3 regions of the Pseudomonas sp. G3-39 genome follow, and region 2 is predicted to be linked to each of the others. Evidence: predicted binding sites of a transcription regulator. Region 2 holds the regulator's gene; each other region holds the start of a gene.
The links. The regulator FliA, encoded in region 2, starts transcription of late flagellar genes. The targets are predictions, from matches to a motif close to CTAAAGTTTNNNNNNNNNNNGCCGNTAA.
Positions count from the first base shown of each region.

Region 1: the regulator FliA is predicted to act here: its motif matches at 5,139-5,166, upstream of ACOYXG_RS08875 (methyl-accepting chemotaxis protein).
Region 3: the regulator FliA is predicted to act here: its motif matches at 5,848-5,875, upstream of ACOYXG_RS00055 (methyl-accepting chemotaxis protein).

Region 1 covers NZ_CP186497.1:1,954,571-1,961,869, forward strand. The annotation lists gene ccoO (cytochrome-c oxidase, cbb3-type subunit II) at 1-39, opposite strand, end outside; gene ccoN (cytochrome-c oxidase, cbb3-type subunit I) at 50-1,474, opposite strand; gene ACOYXG_RS08865 (alpha/beta family hydrolase) at 1,570-2,247, shown strand; gene ACOYXG_RS08870 (hypothetical protein) at 2,895-3,362, opposite strand; gene ACOYXG_RS08875 (methyl-accepting chemotaxis protein) at 3,544-5,109, opposite strand; gene ACOYXG_RS08880 (lysostaphin resistance A-like protein) at 5,212-6,003, opposite strand; gene inhA (isonitrile hydratase) at 6,240-6,926, opposite strand; gene ACOYXG_RS08890 (GlxA family transcriptional regulator) at 7,016-7,299, shown strand, end outside.
Region 2 covers NZ_CP186497.1:1,650,756-1,658,054, reverse strand. The annotation lists gene ACOYXG_RS07485 (protein-glutamate methylesterase/protein-glutamine glutaminase) at 1-194, opposite strand, end outside; gene ACOYXG_RS07480 (chemotaxis protein CheA) at 244-2,526, opposite strand; gene ACOYXG_RS07475 (protein phosphatase CheZ) at 2,581-3,369, opposite strand; gene ACOYXG_RS07470 (chemotaxis response regulator CheY) at 3,387-3,758, opposite strand; gene fliA (RNA polymerase sigma factor FliA) at 3,924-4,664, opposite strand; gene fleN (flagellar synthesis regulator FleN) at 4,661-5,491, opposite strand; gene flhF (flagellar biosynthesis protein FlhF) at 5,605-6,945, opposite strand; gene flhA (flagellar biosynthesis protein FlhA) at 6,957-7,299, opposite strand, start outside.
Region 3 covers NZ_CP186497.1:10,132-17,430, reverse strand. The annotation lists gene ACOYXG_RS00065 (amino acid adenylation domain-containing protein) at 1-3,215, shown strand, start outside; gene ACOYXG_RS00060 (SRPBCC family protein) at 3,238-3,705, shown strand; gene ACOYXG_RS00055 (methyl-accepting chemotaxis protein) at 3,852-5,732, opposite strand; gene ACOYXG_RS00050 (sigma-70 family RNA polymerase sigma factor) at 6,044-6,544, shown strand; gene ACOYXG_RS00045 (FecR domain-containing protein) at 6,544-7,299, shown strand, end outside.

The DNA.
Region 1 (7,299 bases), 300 kb from region 2:
CAGCAGGCCGACGTTCTTTTCAATCGTTTCGTGTTTCATGGCGGACTCCTCAGGCCATCTGCGCGGCAGCAACGACGTCAGCAGGCTGCGAGGCCCGCACGGTGCGCCAGGTGTTGTAAGCCATCAGGAACATGCCGCTGAGGAAGATCGCCCCACCCACCAGACGCACGATGAAGCCAGGGTGGCTGGCCACCAGGGTTTCGACGAAGGAGTAAGTCAGCGTGCCGTCCTCGTTGACTGCGCGCCACATCAGGCCCTGGGCGATGCCGTTGACCCACATCGAGGCGATGTAGAGCACGGTGCCGATGGTCGCGAGCCAGAAGTGCGCGTTGATCAGGCCGATGCTGTGCATCTGCTCTTTGCCGAAGACTTTCGGGATCATGTGGTAAAGCGCGCCGATCGAGATCATCGCCACCCAGCCGAGGGCGCCGGCGTGTACGTGGCCGATGGTCCAGTCGGTGTAGTGGGAGAGGGCGTTGACGGTCTTGATTGCCATCATCGGACCTTCGAAGGTCGACATGCCGTAGAACGCCAGCGACACCACGAGGAAGCGCAGGATCGGGTCGCTGCGCAGCTTATGCCAGGCGCCCGAGAGGGTCATCATGCCGTTGATCATGCCGCCCCAGCTCGGTGCCAGCAGAATCAGCGACATCACCATCCCCAGCGACTGTGCCCAGTCCGGCAGCGCGGTGTAGTGCAGGTGGTGGGGGCCGGCCCAGATGTACAGGGTGATCAGCGCCCAGAAGTGCACGATCGACAGGCGATACGAATACACCGGACGTTCGGCCTGTTTCGGCACGAAGTAGTACATCATCCCGAGGAAACCGGCGGTGAGGAAAAAGCCCACGGCGTTGTGGCCGTACCACCATTGCACCATCGCGTCGGTTGCACCGGCGTACACCGAGTAGGACTTGGTCAGGCTCACCGGCAACTCAAGGTTGTTGACGATGTGCAGGATCGCCACGGTGATGATGAACGCGCCGAAGAACCAGTTGCCGACGTAGATGTGCTTGGTCTTGCGCTGCATGATCGTGCCGAAGAACACGATGGCGTAGGCGACCCAGACGATGGTGATCAGAATGTCGATCGGCCATTCCAGCTCGGCGTATTCCTTGGAGCTGGTGTAACCCAGTGGCAGGCTGATCGCCGCCAATAGAATCACCAGTTGCCAGCCCCAGAAGCAGAACGCGGCGATTTTCGGTGCGAACAATTGCGTCTGGCAGGTGCGCTGCACCGAGTAGAACGAACTGGCGAACAAGGCACAGCCGCCGAACGCGAAGATCACCGCGTTGGTGTGCAGCGGGCGCAGGCGGCCGAAACTGGTCCAGGGCAAATTGAAGTTGAGTTCCGGCCAGACCAATTGGGCCGCGAGAAAAACCCCGAGCCCCATGCCGACGATGCCCCACACCACCGTCATAATGGCGAATTGGCGGACCACCTTGTAGTTGTAGGCGGTACTGATAGAAGTGTTCATGGTTCCCCATCCACGGTTCAGCCGAAGTGAGCGCGCGCAGAAAACGCCGCGAATCCTTCGCCTGGAGTTATAGGCAGACTAAAAGCGAGGCAAGCATGGACAAACAGCACAAGGCCAGTATTGACGGGGATCAATGGGCGCAGTGCGTGCGGGATCATGGGTGGTTGTGGGATGCCGCGTCGGGCGAGGCTTCGGCGACTTTGATCCTGGCGCATGGGGCAGGGGCGCCGATGGACAGTGAGTGGATGACGGATATGGCTGGGCGCCTTGCTGCACTTGGGGTGAATGTGTTGCGGTTTGAGTTTCCGTATATGGCGCAGCGGCGGGTGGATGGCAGTAAACGGCCGCCTAATCCGGCGCCGAAACTGCTTGAGTGCTGGCGCGAAGTGTTCGCTGAAGTGCGACGTCATGTCGCTGGGACTTTGGCCATCGGTGGTAAGTCCATGGGCGGGCGGATGGCCAGTCTTTTAGCTGACGAGTTGGGCGCCGATGCGCTTGTCTGTCTTGGATATCCGTTTTATGCGGTTGGGAAACCTGAGAAACCGCGGGTTGAGCATTTGGCTTCTTTGCGGACTCGGACGTTGATTGTTCAGGGCGAGCGGGATGCTCTCGGAAATCGGGACGCTGTCGAGGCTTACGATCTATCGCCGAGTATTGAGGTGTTTTGGTTAGCCTCTGGGGATCATGATTTGAAGCCGCTCAAGGTTTCCGGGTTTACGCATTCGGACCATTTGGCTTCGGCGGTGGAGAAGGTTGCCGGGTTTCTTCGTTGAGGTTTGGTTGGGGGGTATATCCGTTGCTGCGGTAACGGCGACTTAGGGTTTCGCCCTTACGGCGACTCACTTTTTTTACAAGCGCCTAAAAAAAGTAAGCAAAAAAACGCTTGCTCCTACGTTCGGCCCGCTCGCTGGGGCTCGGGGTTCCTTCGCTCCGGGATCCATCCGGGCGCAGCGCCTACGGTTTGCTTCGCTGCACCTCCTCTCGCTGTGTTTGGCTTCGCCAAACGGTCGCTGCGCTCCCACCCCCGGATGAATCCCTCCGCTCAGCCTTCCGATGTCGCCTGTGGATCAAGATCAAAAGCGGTACTCGAGCTAACGCTCATCGTGTTGAGTGGTGAGGAGCAAGAGCGGTGCGCGTTCTGCTCTTGCTTTTGTGTGGGAACCCGCCTGCTGGCGATGGCGGCCTGACAGCCGACCAATTCCTTACTGAAGTACCCGGCCCTACTGTGGGAGCGAGCCTGCTCGCGAAAGCTGTCTTCCAAGCGCCATCCATTTCAAACAAGCAATAAACCCCGGAGGCTTTCGCTAACCGGTTTTTCACGATCAAAAGATCGCAGCCTGCGGCAGCTTCAAGGAGTCATTCTTGCAAATTACATTGAAGGGGTACTCCTCCGGAGTTGCAGCGAGCACCCCTGCCAGATCTAGCCAGCATCCGACGGTCTCAGTCTCGTCATGGTGAAAGTCCCCTTGGGATTCAGGCGATAGCGATGACTTTTGAACACGGCCTCGAATGATCCCGTAGCGATATCCGTTTCAGCATCATATTTAACGCTGAGGATCGCCGAGTCGGCGTCCACCGAAGCCATTCCGATAAATCCCGGCGGCGCAGGGATCCAATGGCTGTGGACAAATGTCAGCCCGTCGTCGAGGTTATAGACGCCCGTGAGTGCCTCATCGGATTGGTAGGGCAGCGTCATGGAGAACGAAAAATAGCTTTCATCGTCGAAATTTCCTGTTCCACCACTGATGGACCAATACCGCTGACCCAAGAACTCGTCCTGATAGAAAGATCTGAATTTCGCTGTGTTCCGTTTACCGCCCAATCTCCATTGAAACCTGTCATCACTGACGAGTGGTTTTTTCGGGAGAAACATAACGTGAGTGGTCATTGTTAAACCTGCCTTTTCGAGTAAGAGGAGGTGTTACAACCGACTGCAATTACGATTTCTCTTGATACCCGCTCGGATAACGGTGCGTCTACTGTCAGATCTGACAGGTGCACAAGCAAAAAAAACCCGGAAGCTTTCGCTGTCCGGGTTTTTTGCGGGGAGACCAGCAAGAGTTTTGCTTTTAGCGGTTAAACCGCTCCACCAACGAATACTGAGTATTCGCCGTCTTGGTCAGCTCTTCACTCAGCAACGCCGAGTTATGCGCCTGTTCCGAGGTCTGATCCGCCAGTTCCGAAATGTTGCTGATGTTGCGGCTGATCTCTTCAGCCACCGCACTTTGCTCTTCGGTCGCCGCGGCGATCTGGGTGGTCATGTCGGTGATGTTGGCCACTGCTTCGCTGATGCCGACCAGTGCCTGATCCGCTTCCAGTACCCGCGCCACACCTTCTTCCGCCTGGCGATGGCCGGCTTCCATGGTTTGCACGGCGCTGGACGCGGTCTGTTGCAGCTTGGCGATCAGGGCGTGGATCTGGCCGGTGGATTCGCTGGTACGTTGCGCCAGTTGGCGCACTTCGTCAGCTACCACGGCGAAGCCACGGCCCATCTCGCCGGCACGTGCTGCTTCGATGGCGGCGTTGAGCGCGAGCAGGTTGGTCTGGTCGGCGATGCCTTTGATCACGTCGACCACGCCGCCGATTTCGTCGCTGTCCTTGGCCAGTTGGGTGACGGTCAGGCCGGTTTCGCCGACCACCACCGACAGGCGCTGGATGGCTTCGCGGGTTTCCCCGGCGATGTCGCGGCCGCGACCGGTCAGGCGATTGGCTTCCTGGGTGGCGTCGGCTGTGCGCTGTACGTGGCTGGCCACTTCCTGCGTGGTGGCGGCCATCTGGTTGACGGCGGTGGCGACCTGTTCGGTTTCCACGCGCTGGCGCTCCAGACCGCTGGAGCTGTTGTGCGCCAGGGCGTCGGACTGTTTGGCCTGATCGGTCAGGTGCTCGGCAGTGTCCTGCAGACGGGTCAGGCAGGTTTTCAGGCGCGCTTCCTGGCTGAGGATCGACATTTCCAGACGCGCCTGCGCGCCACGGCTGTCGGTGTACATCTGCGCGATCAGCGGGTCGGAAGTGGTCTGCTCGGCCAGGCGCAGCAGGCGCTTGAGCCCGCGTTGCTGCCATTGCAGACCCATCAGGCCCAGCGGCACCGAGAGGCCCGCTGCCAGGGCGAAGCCCCAGTGCGAGTTCAGGGTTGCGCCGATCACGAAGCTCAACTGGCTGACCAGTATGAATGGCAGCCAGTCCTGCAGCACCGGCAGCCATTTGTCGCTGGAAGGAATTGCCGACTTGCCCTGGTTGATGCGTTGGTAGAGCGCTTCGGCACGGCGGATCTGTTCGGCGGTGGGTTTGATCCGCACCGACTCGTAACCGATCACCTGATTGCCGTCGAACACCGGTGTCACGTAGGCATTCACCCAGTAGTGGTCACCGGATTTGCAGCGATTCTTGACAATGCCCATCCATGGCAAGCCTTGTTTCAGTGTGCCCCACATGTGCGAAAACACCGCAGCCGGGACGTCAGGGTGACGAACCAGGTTGTGCGGCGCACGGATCAGCTCTTCACGCGAAAACCCGCTGATTTCGACGAAAGCGTCGTTGCAGTAAGTGATCACGCCTTTAGCGTCGGTTGTGGAAATCAACCGCTGCTGAGCCGGGAAAGTCCGTTCGCGTTGTGTAATGGGCTGGTTATTACGCATGGTTTTTCAATCCGCAAGGCTTTGAAAGGTTGTCGGCGCTGTCAGGAAATTATTGAAGTTTTTTTTCAGATATAAGTACGGCGTCGCAAAACCGCTCTTGCTTCAACCGGCCAGCATCGGATAGGTGAACAGCGCAAAATGCAGCAGGTTCAGCCCGAAATGTGTGGCGATCGCCGCCGCAAGGCCACCGAAACGGTAGGCCAGACCATAGCCGACACCCGCCAGACCCGCCAGCAACACCCAGTGCCAGCCGGCACCCACATGCGCCAGGGCAAAGATCAGCGACGCCAGCAGCAGAGCGAGGTTGTCGCCGTGCGGCAGGTGCTTGAACAGGCGGCTCAAACCGCCCTGTATATAGCCGCGAAACAGCGCTTCCTCGACCAGCGTCACCAACAGCAGATTGTTCAGCAGCCACAGCCATGCCTGATCAGGCCACTTCGGCGCCCAGGCAATCATGCCGAACAACAGTGCGCCGCCCAGCGCCAGGACGGCGCTCAAGGTCAGGGCGAGGACGCTGGCGTACACCGTCGGACGCAGCGAGCGTGCCGCGACAATCCACGGGCAGGCGAGCAACAGCCAGAAGCCGATCAAGGGTTTGTCCAGATTCAGGTACATCGCAAACGGCACGGCGTCGTCGGTAAAACGCAGCGGGGCGATGGCCCGGCCGTTGGCGAATCCCGGCAACCAGTGCAGCGCCAGCGACAGCGCGAGGAAGATGAACACGGCATGCCCCAACAGGCGCGCCACCGGCACCTGCTGTTGGCGCACGGCGAAACCGGTCAACAGCAATAGTCCCACGGAGATCAGCGCGAGCCAGCCGAGTTGGCCAAAGCTTAACGCCAATCCATAACCGAGGCTGAGAAGTGCCAGATAGAGCCATGGCAACGCCTTCATCGAAAGTCCTTGTGCAGAATTTTGTGGAAGGGCTTTCTACACGGGTGAGGGCGTCGGGACAAGTAAAGCTGTGGCGGGATGCGGGGACAGGCTCCCAACCTGAGGCTATCCACAAAACCCATTGTGGGAGCGGGCTTGCTCGCGAATGTGGTGTGTCAGGCGATAACAATCTCGACGGATACACCGAATTCGCGAGCAAGCCCGCTCTCACAGTAGATCTGTGTGTGGCTGAGGAATCAGCGCAGATCGAGTTTCGCCGCCGCGCGCTCGGTGATTTCCGTGCGCAGTTTCAACGAAGGCGCTGCACGGTGCCGAGCCTCATCGACGACAGCACTCGGCGCCGTCTGCGGACTGCCCGATTCAAACGGCGGTGCCGGCGCATATTCCAGTTGCAGCTGAATCAACTGCGCCGCCTCGGCTCCCACCAGTTCGGCGGCCAGCACCAGCGCAAAGTCGATGCCTGCGGTAATGCCGCCACCGGTAAACAGATTGCCGTCGCGTACCACCCGGTCCTGCACCGCCATCGCGCCGAGTTTCGGCAGCAGTTCGTGATAGGCCCAGTGGGTGGTCGCGCGTTTGCCTTTCAACAGTCCCGCCGCGCCCAGCACCAGCGAACCGGTGCATACCGACGTCACATACCTGGCCTGCGCTGCCTGACGCTTGATGAACCCCAGCGTCTGCTCATCTTCCATCAGCGGCCCGACCCCGGCGCCGCCGGGTATGCAGATCACATCCAGATTCGGGCAGTCGTCGAAGGTGGTGGTCGGTTTCAACAGCAGGCCGGTGCTGGCGGTGATCGGCACCAGATCTTTCCAGATTAGATGCACCTGCACGTCCGGCAGCGAGGCCAGTACGTCATAGGGACCGGTCAGGTCGAGTTGCTGCACCTGCGGAAACAACAGAAAACCGATCTGCAACGTCATGGGGTTTTTCTCCATTTGAGGGGTGGACGGCCTCACTGTAGGCGCGTAGGTTCTGGCGTATACGCCAATAACCCCACGAATTACGCCAAATGCCCAAAGTCATCCATGTACTCGCGTTTGCCAACATGCAGATTCTCGATGTCACCGGCCCTCTGCAAGTATTCGCCTCGGCCAACGACATCGCCCGCCAACGCGGCTTGCCGGTGCCGTATGCGCCGTCGGTGATCGCCAGTGAGGGTGGGGCGGTGATGTCCTCGGCGGGGCTGGCGGTGCTGGCCGAACCGTTGCCGCATCAGGCCAGCGATACCTTGATCATCGCCGGTGGCTGGGGCATTTACCCGGCGGCGGAGGATTTGGCACTGGTGGACTGGGT
Region 2 (7,299 bases):
GTGATGCCATCCATCATCGGCATCTCGTAGTCCATGGTGATCACGTCCGGCTTGAGGGCCAGGGCCTGATCGATCGCCTCTTTACCGTTGGTGGCCGTGCCGACCACCTGGATGCTCGGATCCGCTGAAAGAATTTCCGAGACGCGGCGGCGGAAAAAACCCGAATCGTCCACCACCAGGACTTTGACTGCCATAAACACTCCATTAGGTGCAGCGGGACGTCGTCGCCCCGCTGCCCCGGATTCAAATACGCTTCGTCGCGTAACGCTTGAGCATGCTTGGAACATCGAGAATCAGCGCGATGCGGCCGTCACCGGTGATGGTGGCGCCGGACATGCCCGGAGTGCCCTGCAGCATTTTGCCCAATGGCTTGATGACCACTTCTTCCTGGCCGACCAGTTGATCGACGACGAAGCCGATCCGCTGGGTGCCCACCGAAAGGATCACCACATGGCCTTCGCGCTGCTCTTCGTGAGCGGCGGAGCTGACCAGCCAGCGCTTGAGGTAGAACAATGGCAGCGCCTTGTCCCGCACGATCACCACTTCCTGGCCATCCACCACGTTGGTGGTCGACAGGTCGAGGTGGAAGATTTCGTTGACGTTGACCAACGGGAACGCAAACGCCTGATTGCCGAGCATCACCATCAGGGTCGGCATGATCGCAAGCGTCAGCGGCACCTTGATGACGATCTTCGAGCCCTGGCCCTTGGTCGAGTAGATGTTGATCGAACCGTTGAGCTGGGAAATCTTGGTCTTCACCACGTCCATGCCGACACCGCGGCCGGACACGTCGGAGATCTCGGTCTTGGTCGAGAAACCCGGGGCGAAAATCAGGTTGTAGCACTCGGTATCGCTCAGGCGATCGGCCGCGTCCTTGTCCATCACACCGCGTTTTACCGCGATCGAACGCAGGACGTTCGGGTCCATGCCCTTGCCGTCGTCGGAGATCGACAACAGGATGTGATCGCCTTCCTGCTCGGCGGCCAGCACCACGCGACCGCCACGGGCCTTGCCCGAAGCTTCGCGTTCTTCCGGCGATTCGATGCCGTGGTCGACCGCGTTGCGCACCAAGTGGACCAACGGGTCGGCCAGGGCCTCGACAAGGTTTTTGTCGAGGTCGGTTTCTTCACCCACCAGTTCCAGATTGATCTCTTTCTTCAGCTGACGCGCGAGGTCGCGAACCAGACGCGGGAAGCGCCCGAAGACCTTCTTGATCGGCTGCATCCGGGTCTTCATCACCGCGGTCTGCAAGTCAGCCGTGACCACGTCGAGGTTCGACACGGCCTTGGACATGGCTTCGTCGCCGCTGTTGAGACCCAGGCGCACCAGACGGTTACGCACCAGCACCAGCTCGCCGACCATGTTCATGATTTCGTCGAGACGCGCGGTATCGACCCGCACAGTGGTCTCGGCTTCGCTCGCCGGTTTTTCCGGCGGCGGAGCAGCTGCGGCGCGGGCCGGCGCCGGCGCAGCAGCGGCAGCAGGTTTTGGCGCTTCGGCTTTCGGCTCAGGCTTGGGAGCAGCCTTCGGCGCAGCAGCCGGAGCGGCAGCAGCCTTGGCGGCAGGCGCGGCCACAGTCGACGCGGTGCCCGCAGCAGCGGCGCCAACGTCGGTGAACTTGCCTTTGCCGTGCAACTCGTCGAGCAGCGATTCGAATTCGTGATCGCTGATCAGATCGCTGCCGGCAGCGGCGGCCGCCGGTGCGGCAGGCGCAACCGGTGCCGAGGCGATCGCCGACTCCAGCGCTTCCACGGCAAAGTTGCCCTTGCCATGCAACTGATCGAGCAGTGCTTCGAATTCGTCGTCGGTGATGTCCGAGCTGTCGCCCGCCGCCGGTGCCGCTGGAGCGGCCTCGGTCGGTGCGACGGCGTCTGGCGCGAACTGGCCTTTGCCGTGCAGTTGATCGAGCAACGACTCGAATTCGGCGTCGGTGATTTCATCGCTGGCGGCCGCATCGGCAGCCGGCGCAGGTGCAGCAGCGGCCGGGGCTTCGGCTTCGGCCTTGACGGCGTTCAGCGAATCCAGCAGCTGTTCAAATTCGTTATCGGTGATGTCGCCCGAATCGCTCGAATCGCCTTCGACGACCAGTTCTTCGATCATCTCGGCCACTGGCGAAGCCGGAGCTTCGTCGGCCGTTTGCGGTTCGGCCAGACGCGCCAGGGCGGCCAGCAGTTCCGGGGTTGCAGCAGTGATCGGTGCACGTTCACGGACTTCGCTGAACATGCTGTTCACCGCGTCCAGCGCTTCAAGCACCACGTCCATCAGTTCTGCATCAACGCGCCGCTCACCCTTGCGCAGGATGTCGAACACGTTTTCGGCGATGTGACAGCACTCCACCAGCTCGTTGAGCTGAAGGAAGCCGGCGCCCCCTTTTACAGTGTGGAAACCGCGAAAAATTGCGTTGAGCAGATCTGCGTCATCCGGGCGGCTTTCCAGCTCGACCAGTTGTTCGGACAGTTGCTCAAGAATCTCGCCGGCCTCAACCAGGAAATCCTGAAGGATCTCTTCATCGGCGCCGAAGCTCATTAATGGGGTGCTCCTACAGGTCTAAAAACCCAAAAAACCTAAAATTCCAAAACACTAGAATCCGAGGCTGGATAACAAATCGTCCACATCGTCCTGACCGGACACAACGTCTTCTCGTTTATCGGCATGAATCTGCGGACCTTCACCCTGCGAGAGATGTTTTTGTGGATCTTTTTCTGCAAGCATCGCGGCACGGTCGTGCTCGATGCCCGCAAAGCGGTCAACCTGACTGGCCATGAGGACGAGTTTGAGTAAATTGCTTTCGACTTCGGTGACCAGCTGGGTCACACGCTTGATCACTTGACCGGTGAGGTCCTGGTAATCCTGAGCCAGCAGGATGTCGTTGAGGTTGCTCGACACCGCACGGTTGTCCGTGCTGCTGCGTGACAGAAAACCGTCGACCCGGCGCGCCAGCTCGCGGAACTCTTCAGCTCCGACTTCACGACGCATGAAGCGGCCCCAATCGGTGCTCAGAGCCTGGGCTTCTTCAGCCAGGCCATTGACCACCGGGGTGGCGCTTTCCACCAGATCCATGGTGCGGTTGGCCGCGGCTTCGGTCAGCTTGACCACATAGCCCAGGCGTTCGGTGGCGTCGGTGATTTGCGACACTTCCTCGGCCTGCGGCATGTGCGGATCGATCTGGAAATTGACGATCGCACTGTGCAGTTCGCGTGTGAGCTTGCCCACTTCCTGATACAGGCCGCGGTCACGGGTCTGATTGAGCTCATGGATCAGTTGCACAGCGTCGCCGAACCTGCCTTTTTCAAGGCTCTCGACCAGTTCGACCGCGTGTTTTTTCAGGGTCGACTCGAAATCGCCCTGTGAAGATTCGTTATGCTCCATAGCTCCCCCGCGCGTCATCAGCCGATGCGTTCGAAAATCTTCTCGATTTTGTCTTTCAACGCCTGAGCCGTGAAAGGTTTGACCACGTAGCCGTTCACACCAGCCTGAGCGGCCTCGATGATTTGCTCGCGCTTGGCTTCAGCGGTCACCATCAGCACCGGCAGATGCTTGAGTTTTTCATCGGCACGCACGTGGCGCAGCAAGTCGATACCGGTCATGCCCGGCATGTTCCAGTCCGTTACCAGAAAGTCGATGCTGCCGCTGTTGAGTACCGGAATGGCGGTAGTGCCATCGTCGGCCTCGACGGTGTTGGTGAACCCGAGATCGCGCAGCAGGTTCTTGATGATCCGCCGCATCGTTGAGAAGTCATCAACGATGAGGATTTTCATGTCTTTGTTCAATTCGACCTCCAAGCAGTCTTAAACGCGCCCAGCACCTGGACGCGCCACTTCAATCAATCGGCGCAGCACTCGAAGACTGTCTGGAGCACAACAGAGCAAGACCGGTGCCGTTCTCACCGCACCAGCCTCGTTCGCAGTGTCCCCACACTGCCTTCAGCGCGCTCGCCACTCCCCCAAACGCCCCCGCAAACGGGCCGCGCACTGGCTGTGTAACTGGCTGACCCGCGATTCACTGACGCCAAGGACTTCACCGATCTCCTTGAGGTTCAGCTCTTCGTCGTAGTACAGCGCCAACACCAGTCGCTCACGCTCCGGCAAATTGGCAATCGCGTCCGCCAGCGCCGCCTGGAAGCGTTCATCTTCCAGATCGCGTGACGGCTCAAGATGAGCACTGGCGCCATCCTCGTGCAGCCCTTCGTGTTCGCCGTCCTGCAACAGGTCGTCGAAACTGAACAGCCGGCTGCCCAGGGTGTCATTCAAAATCCCGTAGTAATCGTCGAGACTCAATTGGAGTTCGGCCGCAACCTCGTGATCTTTAGCGTCACGGCCGGTTTTAGCTTCAATTGAGCGAATGGCATCGCTGACCATACGGGTATTGCGGTGAACCGAGCGCGGTGCCCAATCCCCTTTGCGCACTTCATCGAGCATCGCGCCGCGGATCCGGATGCCCGCGTACGTTTCGAAACTGGCGCCTTTGCTGGCGTCATATTTGGTCGAGACTTCGAGCAGGCCGATCATCCCGGCCTGAATCAGGTCTTCAACCTGCACACTCGCCGGCAAGCGCGCCAGCAAGTGATAGGCAATGCGCTTGACCAGTGGCGCGTAACGCTCGATCAACTCGTACTGCGCGTCACGTGCCGACTTCTTGTAGTAGTTCATACCGCTCGCGGTCATAACACAGGCCCTGCTGTTTGCTGCACGAGGCGCTCGACGAAAAACTCAAGGTGGCCGCGCGGGTTGGCAGGCAGCGGCCAGGTATCGACCTTCTGCGCGATCGCCTTGAACGCCAGCGCGCACTTGGAACGCGGAAAGGCTTCATAGACCGCTCGCTGCTTCTGCACTGCCTTGCGCACGCTTTCGTCGTACGGCACGGCGCCGACGTATTGTAAGGCGACGTCGAGGAAGCGATCCGTGACCTTGGTCAACTTGGCGAACAGGTTGCGCCCTTCCTGCGGGCTCTGCGCCATGTTGGCCAGCACGCGGAAGCGGTTCATGCCGTAGTCGCGGTTGAGCAGTTTGATCAGCGCGTAGGCGTCGGTGATCGAGGTCGGCTCGTCGCAGACCACCAGCAACACTTCCTGCGCGGCGCGGACAAAACTGACTACCGAGTCACCAATACCCGCAGCGGTGTCGATCACCAGCACATCGAGGTTGTCGCCGATGTCGCTGAAGGCCTGAATCAGACCGGCATGTTGCGCCGGGCTCAGGTGCACCATGCTTTGGGTGCCGGAAGCGGCCGGCACGATGCGGATCCCGCCGGGCCCCTGCAACAGCACGTCGCGCAGTTCGCAGCGACCTTCGATCACATCGGCCAGAGTACGTTTGGGGGTCAGTCCCAGCAGAACGTCGACGTTCGCCAGCCCCAGATCGGCGTCCAGCAGCATGACCCGACGGCCAAGCTCTGCCAGCGCCAGAGACAAGTTCACTGACACGTTAGTCTTGCCGACGCCACCTTTGCCGCCGGTCACCGCGATCACCTGTACGGGATGCATGCTGCCCATGTTATTTCTTTACCTTGTCTTGCATAGACGGAGGCCACATTACTGGCTGCGCGTTCTCAACCGGAACAATGCATGGCAGACCATCGATGTAGGTACAAAAACGGTTCATTACCTCAGCCAACCTGCTTGGTCGGGCTGTGGTAGATATCAGCGAACATGTCAGCCATGGCTTCTTCGCTGGGTTCTTCCTGCATTTGCACGCTGACGGCGCGGCTGACCAGTTGATGACGGCGCGGCAGATGCAGATCATCCGGAATCCGTGGGCCATCGGTCAGGTACGCGACCGGCAGTTCATGACTGATCGCCAGGCTCAACACTTCGCCAAGGCTGGCCGTCTCATCCAGTTTAGTCAGGATGCAGCCGGCTAGCCCGCAACGCTTGTAACTGTGGTACGCGGCGGTTAGAACCTGTTTCTGGCTGGTGGTTGCCAGCACCAGATAATTTTTTGAACGGATGCCACGCCCGGCCAGACTTTCCAGCTGCATGCGCAAAGCCGGATCGCTGGCCTGCAAGCCGGCGGTATCGATCAGCACCACGCGTTTGCGCAGCAGCGGGTCGAGCGCCTGCACCAGCGACTGGCCCGGATCGACGTGGGTCACCGGCACGTTGAGAATCCGCCCCAGCGTCTTCAGTTGTTCCTGCGCACCGATGCGGAAACTGTCCATGCTGACCAGCGCGACATTCTGCGCGCCGTACTTGAGCACGTAGCGCGCAGCGAGTTTGGCCAGGGTGGTGGTCTTGCCCATGCCGGCCGGGCCGACCATGGCAATCACCCCGCCCTCTTCCAGCGGCTCGACTTCCGGTACGGCAATCATCCGCGCCAGGTGCGCGAGCAGCATGCGCCAAGCCTGACGTGGTTCTTCAATATCGGTGATCATCGCCAGCAGATCGCGCGACAACGGCCCGGACAGACCGATGCGTTGCAGACGACGATACAGATTGGCTTGCGCCGGACGGCTGCCTTGCAGCTGATTCCAGGCCAGCGTGCCGAGCTGCACTTCCATCAGCTCACGCAAACTGTTCAGTTCGAAACGCATCGAATCCAGCGCACGCGGATCGATGCCAGCGGACGACTGGGCAGGCGCTGGCGCTGGACGCGCCGGGGCGGCGTAAGTCGGTTCGCTCAACGGTTCGGCAGCAGTCAGCGGCAGGCCGGCCGTCAACGGCAGCCCGGCGAACAACTGGCGATTGGTGTTGCCGTCGGCTTCGCCACGCAGGCTCAGCTCGGCCTGAGCAGTAACGATGCGCGACTGGGTCTTGCGCAGCTCGTCCTCGAGTTCCATGTTCGGAACCCGTGGCGCCAGCGCCGACAATTTGTAATCCAGTGCCGCCGTCAGCTCGACGCCGCCGGCAATGCGGCGGTTGCCAATGATGGCGGCATCAGCGCCCAGCTCATCACGAACCAGCTTCATGGCCTGACGCATATCGGCGGCGAAAAAACGCTTAACTTGCATAAACCACTACCTCAGCCGTTGGGCCCTACTGTCGCAACGATGGTCACTTGCTTGTTGTCCGGAATTTCCTGGTAGGCCAGCACGTGCAGCCCTGGGACTGCGAGGCGGCCGAAACGCGAGAGCATCGCGCGGATCGGGCCTGCTACCAACAGGATCACCGGTTGACCTTGCATTTCCTGGCGCTGCGCCGCTTCGATGAGCGAACGCTGCAGCTTCTCGGCCATGCTTGGTTCCAGCAGAACGCCCTCTTCAGAGCCTTGTCCTGCCTTCTGCAGACTATTGAGCAATATTTGTTCCAACCTTGGTTCCAAGGTGATCACAGGCAGCTCGGAGTCAGTGCCTACAATGCTTTGG
Region 3 (7,299 bases), 1.6 Mb from region 2:
ATCTGCGCCTCGGTATCGCTGCGCAGCGCCTTGGCGGTTTACCGACGATCGACCTGTTGTGCTTCCTCGGCTCGTCACTGATCAGCCGTGTGCCGATTGGCGATGAGCCGTCCGGCAATGGTCAAGCTCTGCGCCAGCGAGTGCTGACGCAGGTGGTCGACGAAGTCGCGCTGCTGGTCAGCCGTTTCTCCCGCGATGCCGAGTATTTCCAGCAGGCAATGCCCGCCACGGCGCCGGACTTTGAACAGGTGGAGGACCTGTCGTTTCTCGACAGTCTGGCTTACGTCCATCGCCTCAACGCCACGACGCATCCGGCATTGTTGCAACAGGCGCAGACGCCGTTGATCGAACGCCTGCAACGCAGCCTGATCGAACACGCCGAGCGACCGGCGCTGCACCTGGCCGAGCAGTCGCTCAGCTACCGCCAGTTGCACGCCCACAGCCGTGCGATCCAGCAACGCCTGCAATCACTGCTAGAGCAGCATCCGCAGCCGTGGGTCGTGGGCATTTGCCAGCCGAAAAGCCCGGCGCTGTTCGCCTCGATTCTGGCGGTGCTCGGCAGTGGCGCGGTGTATCTGCCGCTGGAGCCGAGCCATCCGTTGCAGCGCCAGCAATACATCCTGCAAAACGCCGGCGCGGTGTTGTTGCTGCACGACGGCGAGCATCCGCTCGGTGAGTCGATGCCGGGGCTGGATGTCAGTCATATCGACAGTGCCGACGCGGATCTCAGCCAACCGTTGATGCGTCAACGGCCGACGCTTGAAGCACCGTGCATGGCGCTCTACACCTCCGGCACCACCGGGCATCCGAAGGGTGTACTGCTGAGCCAGGCGAACCTCGCGCATTTTACCGCGTGGTACGCCGATTACGTGCAATTGCGCGCCGAAAGCCGGGTGTTGCAGTTCTCTTCGCTGAGCTTCGACTCATCGCTGATCGATATCTTTCCGACGCTGCTCGAAGGCGCCGAACTGGTGGTGCCCGATGACACTCAACGCCGCGATCCGCTGCAACTGGTGGCGTTGATCCGCCGCCGGCAACTGACCCACGCGTTCCTGCCGCCGGCACTGCTGAGCATCCTGCCGCTGGAGCAACTGCAAGGCGTGGAGGTGATGACCGGTGGCGACGTCTGCGAGCCCTTCGTCATCGAGCAATTGACCCGCCAGGGGAAGCTGCACAACCTCTACGGCCCCACCGAAGCGACGGTGCTGATTACCGCCCGGCAACTGCATCCGGGTGACAGCAACCGCACTCTTGGCGCACCGATTGCCAACAGTCAGGTGCTGATTCTCGATGACGACTTGCAACCGGTGCCGGAGAACACCGTCGGCGAATTGTTCATCGTCGGTCCCGGCGTTTGCCTCGGCTACTTGAACAATCCGCAGCAGACCGCCGAGCGCTATCTGACCCTGCAACTGCCGCACGGCGAAACCTTGCGGGCCTATCGCAGTGGCGACATGGCCAAGTGGGGCGAACACGGTATCGAGCTGTGCGGACGGCGCGACAATCAGGTGAAGATTCGCGGTTTCCGGGTCGAGCCGGAAGAGATCGAACGCTGCCTGCGCGAGAGCCAGTTGTACCGTCAGGTGGCGGTGGTGATCGACAGTCAGCGGCGGATTCTGGCGTTCCTTGCGCAGCCGCAGTCGGACGCTGCCCGCGATCTGTTGAAGGCGCATGCCCAGCAGTTTCTGCCGGACTACATGCAACCGGTGGCATGGACTGAACTGGCACGGATGCCGTTCGCCAGCAACGGCAAGGTCGATCGCAAGGCATTGCTGGAGCTGCCGGTGAGCGTGCAGGACAGCGGTCCGAAATGCCTGCCGGCCAACGCTGACGAAGCGTTGCTGCTGGAGATCTGGGCGGAACTGCTGGAGCTGCCGAGCAGCGATATTTCCACCGACGAAAGCTTCTTCAATCTCGGTGGGCATTCGATTCTGCTGTCGCGGATGTTACTGCGCTTGCGTGAGGAGTTCGGGCGCAGCATCTCGATCAACCGCTTCATCGAATTGCCGACCATCATCAAACTCGCAACGCTGGTGCGCGGTACCGATGACAGCGCAGTGCTCAGCGCCCAGGCCATGGCCGACGCCGAGCGCCCGCTGAACATCGAACCGCTGCCGATCAGTCGCCTGGGCGATGTGCACAAGGTGATCGTCACCGGCGCCAACAGCTTTGTCGGCGTGCACATCGTCGAAGCGCTGCTCGGTTGGGGCGCCAGCGAAGTGGCGTGTCTGGTGCGCGACGGTGGCGGGCAAACGGCGGCGCAGCGTTTTGCTCAGGCGCTGCGTGAGAACCGTCTCGAGCATCTCGATTTGAGCCGGGTGCGGATCTACTCCGCGGACCTCACCCGCCCGCAACTCGGCCTGGCCGACGACGATTATCAGCGCCTGGATCGCGAGTTCGGCGCACTGGTGCACAACGCCGCCAACGTCAATCACGTGCTCGATTACGAGTCGCTTGCCGCTGATAACGTCGAGCCGATTTTCGAGCTGCTGCGTCTGTGTGAAGGACGCAGCAAAAAGGTCTTCAACTTTGTCTCGACGCTGTCCGCTTCCAGCACCGTCGACGGCGAAGGCCGAGTGCTCGAACTGCCCGCCGCGCCGACGCCGCCGATCTACATTCGCAACGGCTACAACCTGTCGAAGTGGGTCGGCGAGCGCGTCCTCGAACGGGCTCGCGAGCGTGGGGTGTGGGTCAACCTGTATCGCCCCGGCAACATCAGCTTCAACAGCCTGAGCGGCGTCTGTCAGCCGCACAAAAACCGTTTGATGCTGATGCTCAAGGGCTCGATCCAGCTCGGTCAGGTGCCGGCCTTTGCGCTGAATTTCGACCTGATGCCGGTGGACTTTCTAGCGCGTTTCATCGCCTTCCACGCCAGCCGTTATTCGACCGAGCGCGCGGTGTTCAACCTGCACAACCCCGAGCCGCTGAGTTGGGACGCCTACGTCGCTTCGTTCCGCGAAACCGGCAGCGAGTTCTCGCTGGTCAGCGTCGCCGACTGGCAGCAGCAACTGGGCCGGGTCGACGCCGACAACGCGCTGTTCGGCGTGCTCGGTTTCTACCTCAACGGCTTCGAGGAAGACATCGGCGACATCTCCCTGATCGGCCACGCCAACGCTGAAGCCGGCGTGCAACAGATGGGCGCGCACTACCCGGAAAAATCCCCGGCGCTGCTGCGTCGCGGCTGCGACTACCTGAAACAGATCAACTTCATCTAACTCATCAAAAAGGAGCAACACCATGAGCAATCTGCAACCCGACACCCTGATCAAAAACCCGCACGGCTGCCACGTTGTGTCGTCGGTGGAAGTGCCGGCGGACGCGGCGCAGGTCTGGGCGGTGGTCGGCAATTTCGCTGGCTTCGACCGCTTCATCCCGGCGCTGTCGCACATCGAAATGACCGGCGACGGCGTGTCGTCGCTGCGCAAGAAGTTCTTCAAGGACGGCAACGTGGTGGTCGAGCAACTCAACTCACGCGATGAGCAGGCACGGGCCATGACCTGGACCACGATCTACAACACCTTGGGTGTGGCCAATCTGTGGGCGGCGATGAACGTGGAATCATTGGGAGCGGGGAAGTCGAGGGCGACCTGGACGATCATTGCCGAGCCGGCCAGCGGAGGTACCGAGGCACTGCCGGGGTTCAAGGATTTCGTGCAGGGGTTTGCCGATGATGCGATGGGGAATGTGCTGAAGCTGTTTGAATAAGGCTTCAGTTTGGCGGTGACTGAACTACCGCCTTCGCGAGCAAGCCCGCTCCCACATTTTGATCGCACTCCTTCTGTAGGAACGCGGTCAATTTGTGGGAGCGAGCCTGCTCGCGAAGAACGATAACGCGGTCTCGAATCTGAAAATCAGATCTTGAAGCTGTCGACCAACTGCTTCAACCGATTGGCCTGCTGCGACAGCGCATCACAATCCTTCAACGTTTCATTGAGGTTGGCGACGCTCTGCTGGTTCAGCAGGTTGATCTGATTGACGTCGACGTTGAGGGTTTCCACCACCGCCGTCTGCTCTTCGGTTGCAGCGGCCACCGACTGGTTCATGCCGTCGATTTCGCCGATGCGCTGGGTCACGCTGACCAGGCGCAGACCGGCCTGATTGGCCACTTCCACGCTCTCTTCGCTGGACGCCTGACTGGCGTTCATGGTGGTCACCGCTTCACGCGAACCGACCTGCAACGAAGTGATCATCTTGTGGATCTCTTCCGCCGACTCCTGGGTGCGGTGGGCGAGGTTACGCACTTCGTCCGCCACCACCGCAAAACCGCGTCCGGCTTCACCGGCACGGGCCGCTTCGATGGCCGCGTTGAGCGCCAGCAGGTTGGTCTGCTGCGAGATACCTTTGATCACATCGAGGATGTGGCCGATGTTGTCGGTGCTGGCATTCAGGGTTTCGATCTGGGTGCACGACAGGCTGATCTTCTGCGACAGCTCGGTCATCGCCTGAATGGTCTGCTCGACCACCTGACGACCGTCATCGGCCTGCTCGCTGGCGCCGCTGGCGTGCTGCGACGCATCGGCGGCGTTGCGGGCGATTTCCTGAGTGGCGGCGCCCAACTGGTTGATCGCGGCGGCCACGCTGTTGGTGCGCGCACTTTGTTCGTCGGAGCCGATGATCGAGGCGTTGGACGAGGCCATTACCCGTTGCGACAGGTCGTGCACATGACGGGTAGCCGACGACACTTCGGAAATCGACGCGTGAATGCGCTCGACGAACTGGTTGAACGCGCTGCCCAGTTCGGCGAACTCATCCTTGCCTGCCACGACCAGACGCCGGGTCAGGTCGCCTTCACCCTGGGCGATGTCCTGCATCGCGCGGCCCATGGTGGTCAGCGGACGCATCAGGACGTTGATCAGCAGGCTCAGCAGCAGCGCAATCGCCGCGACCGCGACGAACATCGCGATCAGCGCCGAAGTACGGAACTGGCTGAGGGCGGCGTAGGCCTTGTCACGATCGATCGACAGCCCGATGTACCAGTCGGCATTCGGCAAACCGCTGACCGGGGTGAACGACAGGATGCGCTCCTGGCCGTTGAGCACCACGTTCTGGTTGCCCTTCTCGATGCGCACACCGGAATTCGGGTAGATGTCCTTGAGGTTCTTCATCACCTGGTCTTTGTCCGGGCTGACGATCACCTGACCGTCACCGCTGACCAGGAACGCGTGACCGAGGCCACCGAAGTCCACCGAGTTGATGATCTTCACCAGGGTTTCCAGGCTCAGGTCACCGCCGACCACACCCAGCAGTTCGCCATTCTTTTTCACCGGCATGGCGATGGTCACGACCAGACCACCGACCGCCGCCATGTATGGCGGCGTCAGCATGGTTTTGTCGGCGACCACGGCCTGCTTGTACCAAGGGCGCTGACGCGGGTCGTAGCCGTCGGGCATCTTCGCGTCAGGGCGCTGGGTGAAAACACCGTTGGCCTGACCGACGTAGGTGAACTGGAAGTTCGAGGTGAAGGCCGGTTGATCGACCAGCCCCGGGAAGTCGGCGTCTTTGCCCTGATGGGCAACGTTCTGCGCGAGGTTTTCCAGCACCAGGATCCGCCCGCTCATCCAGTTCTGCACGCTGCTGGCGGTCAGATCGCCGGCCTGCTGCACGGACGACTGGAGATTCTGGGCAATGGTGTTGCGCTGCAGATAGTCGTTGTAGAGGGTGAACAAAGCGAAAGCCAGGACCACGACGCCCGAGGCGGCCAACAGGATTTTATGGCTGAACTTGAGATTCATTTCATGGGACTTCTTATGCAAAAGTGGGGATGCGTTCCGGGATGCAACATTCCATGTACAGCGCAGGCGGCGTTCTGACGGCCGCTCTACTTTGGTGCACGCATGTCTCACCAGTCTGTCGGCACCATTCGCGGAAATCTTAGGGCTGCGTGGGAAATGCCCGGCATTTCTGTCAGATTCCCGCCGAACGGCGTGCCAGAGCGTCCGCCACGAAGTTTTTTTGCTGGATCTCCGAGCAGAGGTTGCAAAATTCGCAGCCCCTGATAAAAATGCGACTAATTATCATTTGTGACGTTCGGGCTGTCGCGTTCATGTCCTCACCTGAGTTTGCAGTGCAGGCGCTTTACAGGAGTCATCACGGCTGGCTCAACGCCTGGCTGCGGGCGCGGCTGGGCAATGCCGCGGATGCCGCAGATCTGGCCCAGGACACTTTCGTGCGCCTGTTGCAGCGCAGCGAACGCCTGGAACTCAAGGCACCTCGCGCATTTTTACGCACCATCGCCCGTGGCTTGGTGATCGATCATTGGCGTCGTGAAGAAATCGAACGCGCCTATCTCGAAACCATCGCCCATTTGCCCGAAGCCGAAACCCCAAGCGCCGAAACCCGCGCCTTGGTAATCGAGTTGCTCGAGAGCATCGCGCGCATGCTTGAAGGCTTGCGACCGAAAGTGCGTCAGGCGTTTCTGCTGGCGCAGTGCGAAGGTTTGACCCACAGGCAGATTGCCGCGCAGATGGGCTTGTCGCTGCGCTCAGTCGAACGTTACGTCGCCGATGGGCTGTATCACTGTTACGTGTTGCGGTACGAAGCCTGATGCCTGTGGATAACAACTCAGTCGGGCGCCGCGCCGAGCCGCAGCAACAGGTGGTCAAGCAAGCCATCCACTGGTTGCTGCGGCTGCGCAACAACCATGGCAATGCGCGCCTGAGTCATCAGTGCGACGCGTGGCGCGCCGAACATCATGAACATGAACTGGCCTGGCAGCGCGTGCAGTCGCTGCAGGCCGAACTGAGCCATAACCTGCGCGCCGTGCCCGGCGCCCAGGTGGCGTTCAATACGCTGGAAAACAGTGCGCAAGGGCTGGGGCGGCGACAAGCCTTGAAGCTGCTGTCTGGCGCGGTGCTGATGGGCTCCGCGGCGTGGCTGGCCAAGGACACCTCCGTCTGGCAGCAGTGGCGCGCTGATTACGCGACGGCGACCGGCGAGCGTCGCGGGTTCCAGTTGCCCGACGGCACGCGGATCGAGCTGAACACTGCCAGCGCAGTGGATCTGGACTACACCGCGCAACAACGGCTGATCAAACTCACTCGCGGGGAAATCATCGTTACCTGCGGCGGTAACGATGAAGGCGCGACGTTCAACCGGCCACTTCGCGTGCAAAGTCGTCATGGCATTTATGAACCGATAAAAGCCCGCTTCATCCTGCGTCAGGACAGCGATTGCACAAGGCTTACCGTCAGCTCAGGGAGCGTCGCCATCCGCAGCGGCGCAACCTCCGTCGAGGCACTCGCGGGGCAGACCTATCTGATCGATCATCATCAGGTGCGCCCGGCAGCGCCACTGGATATG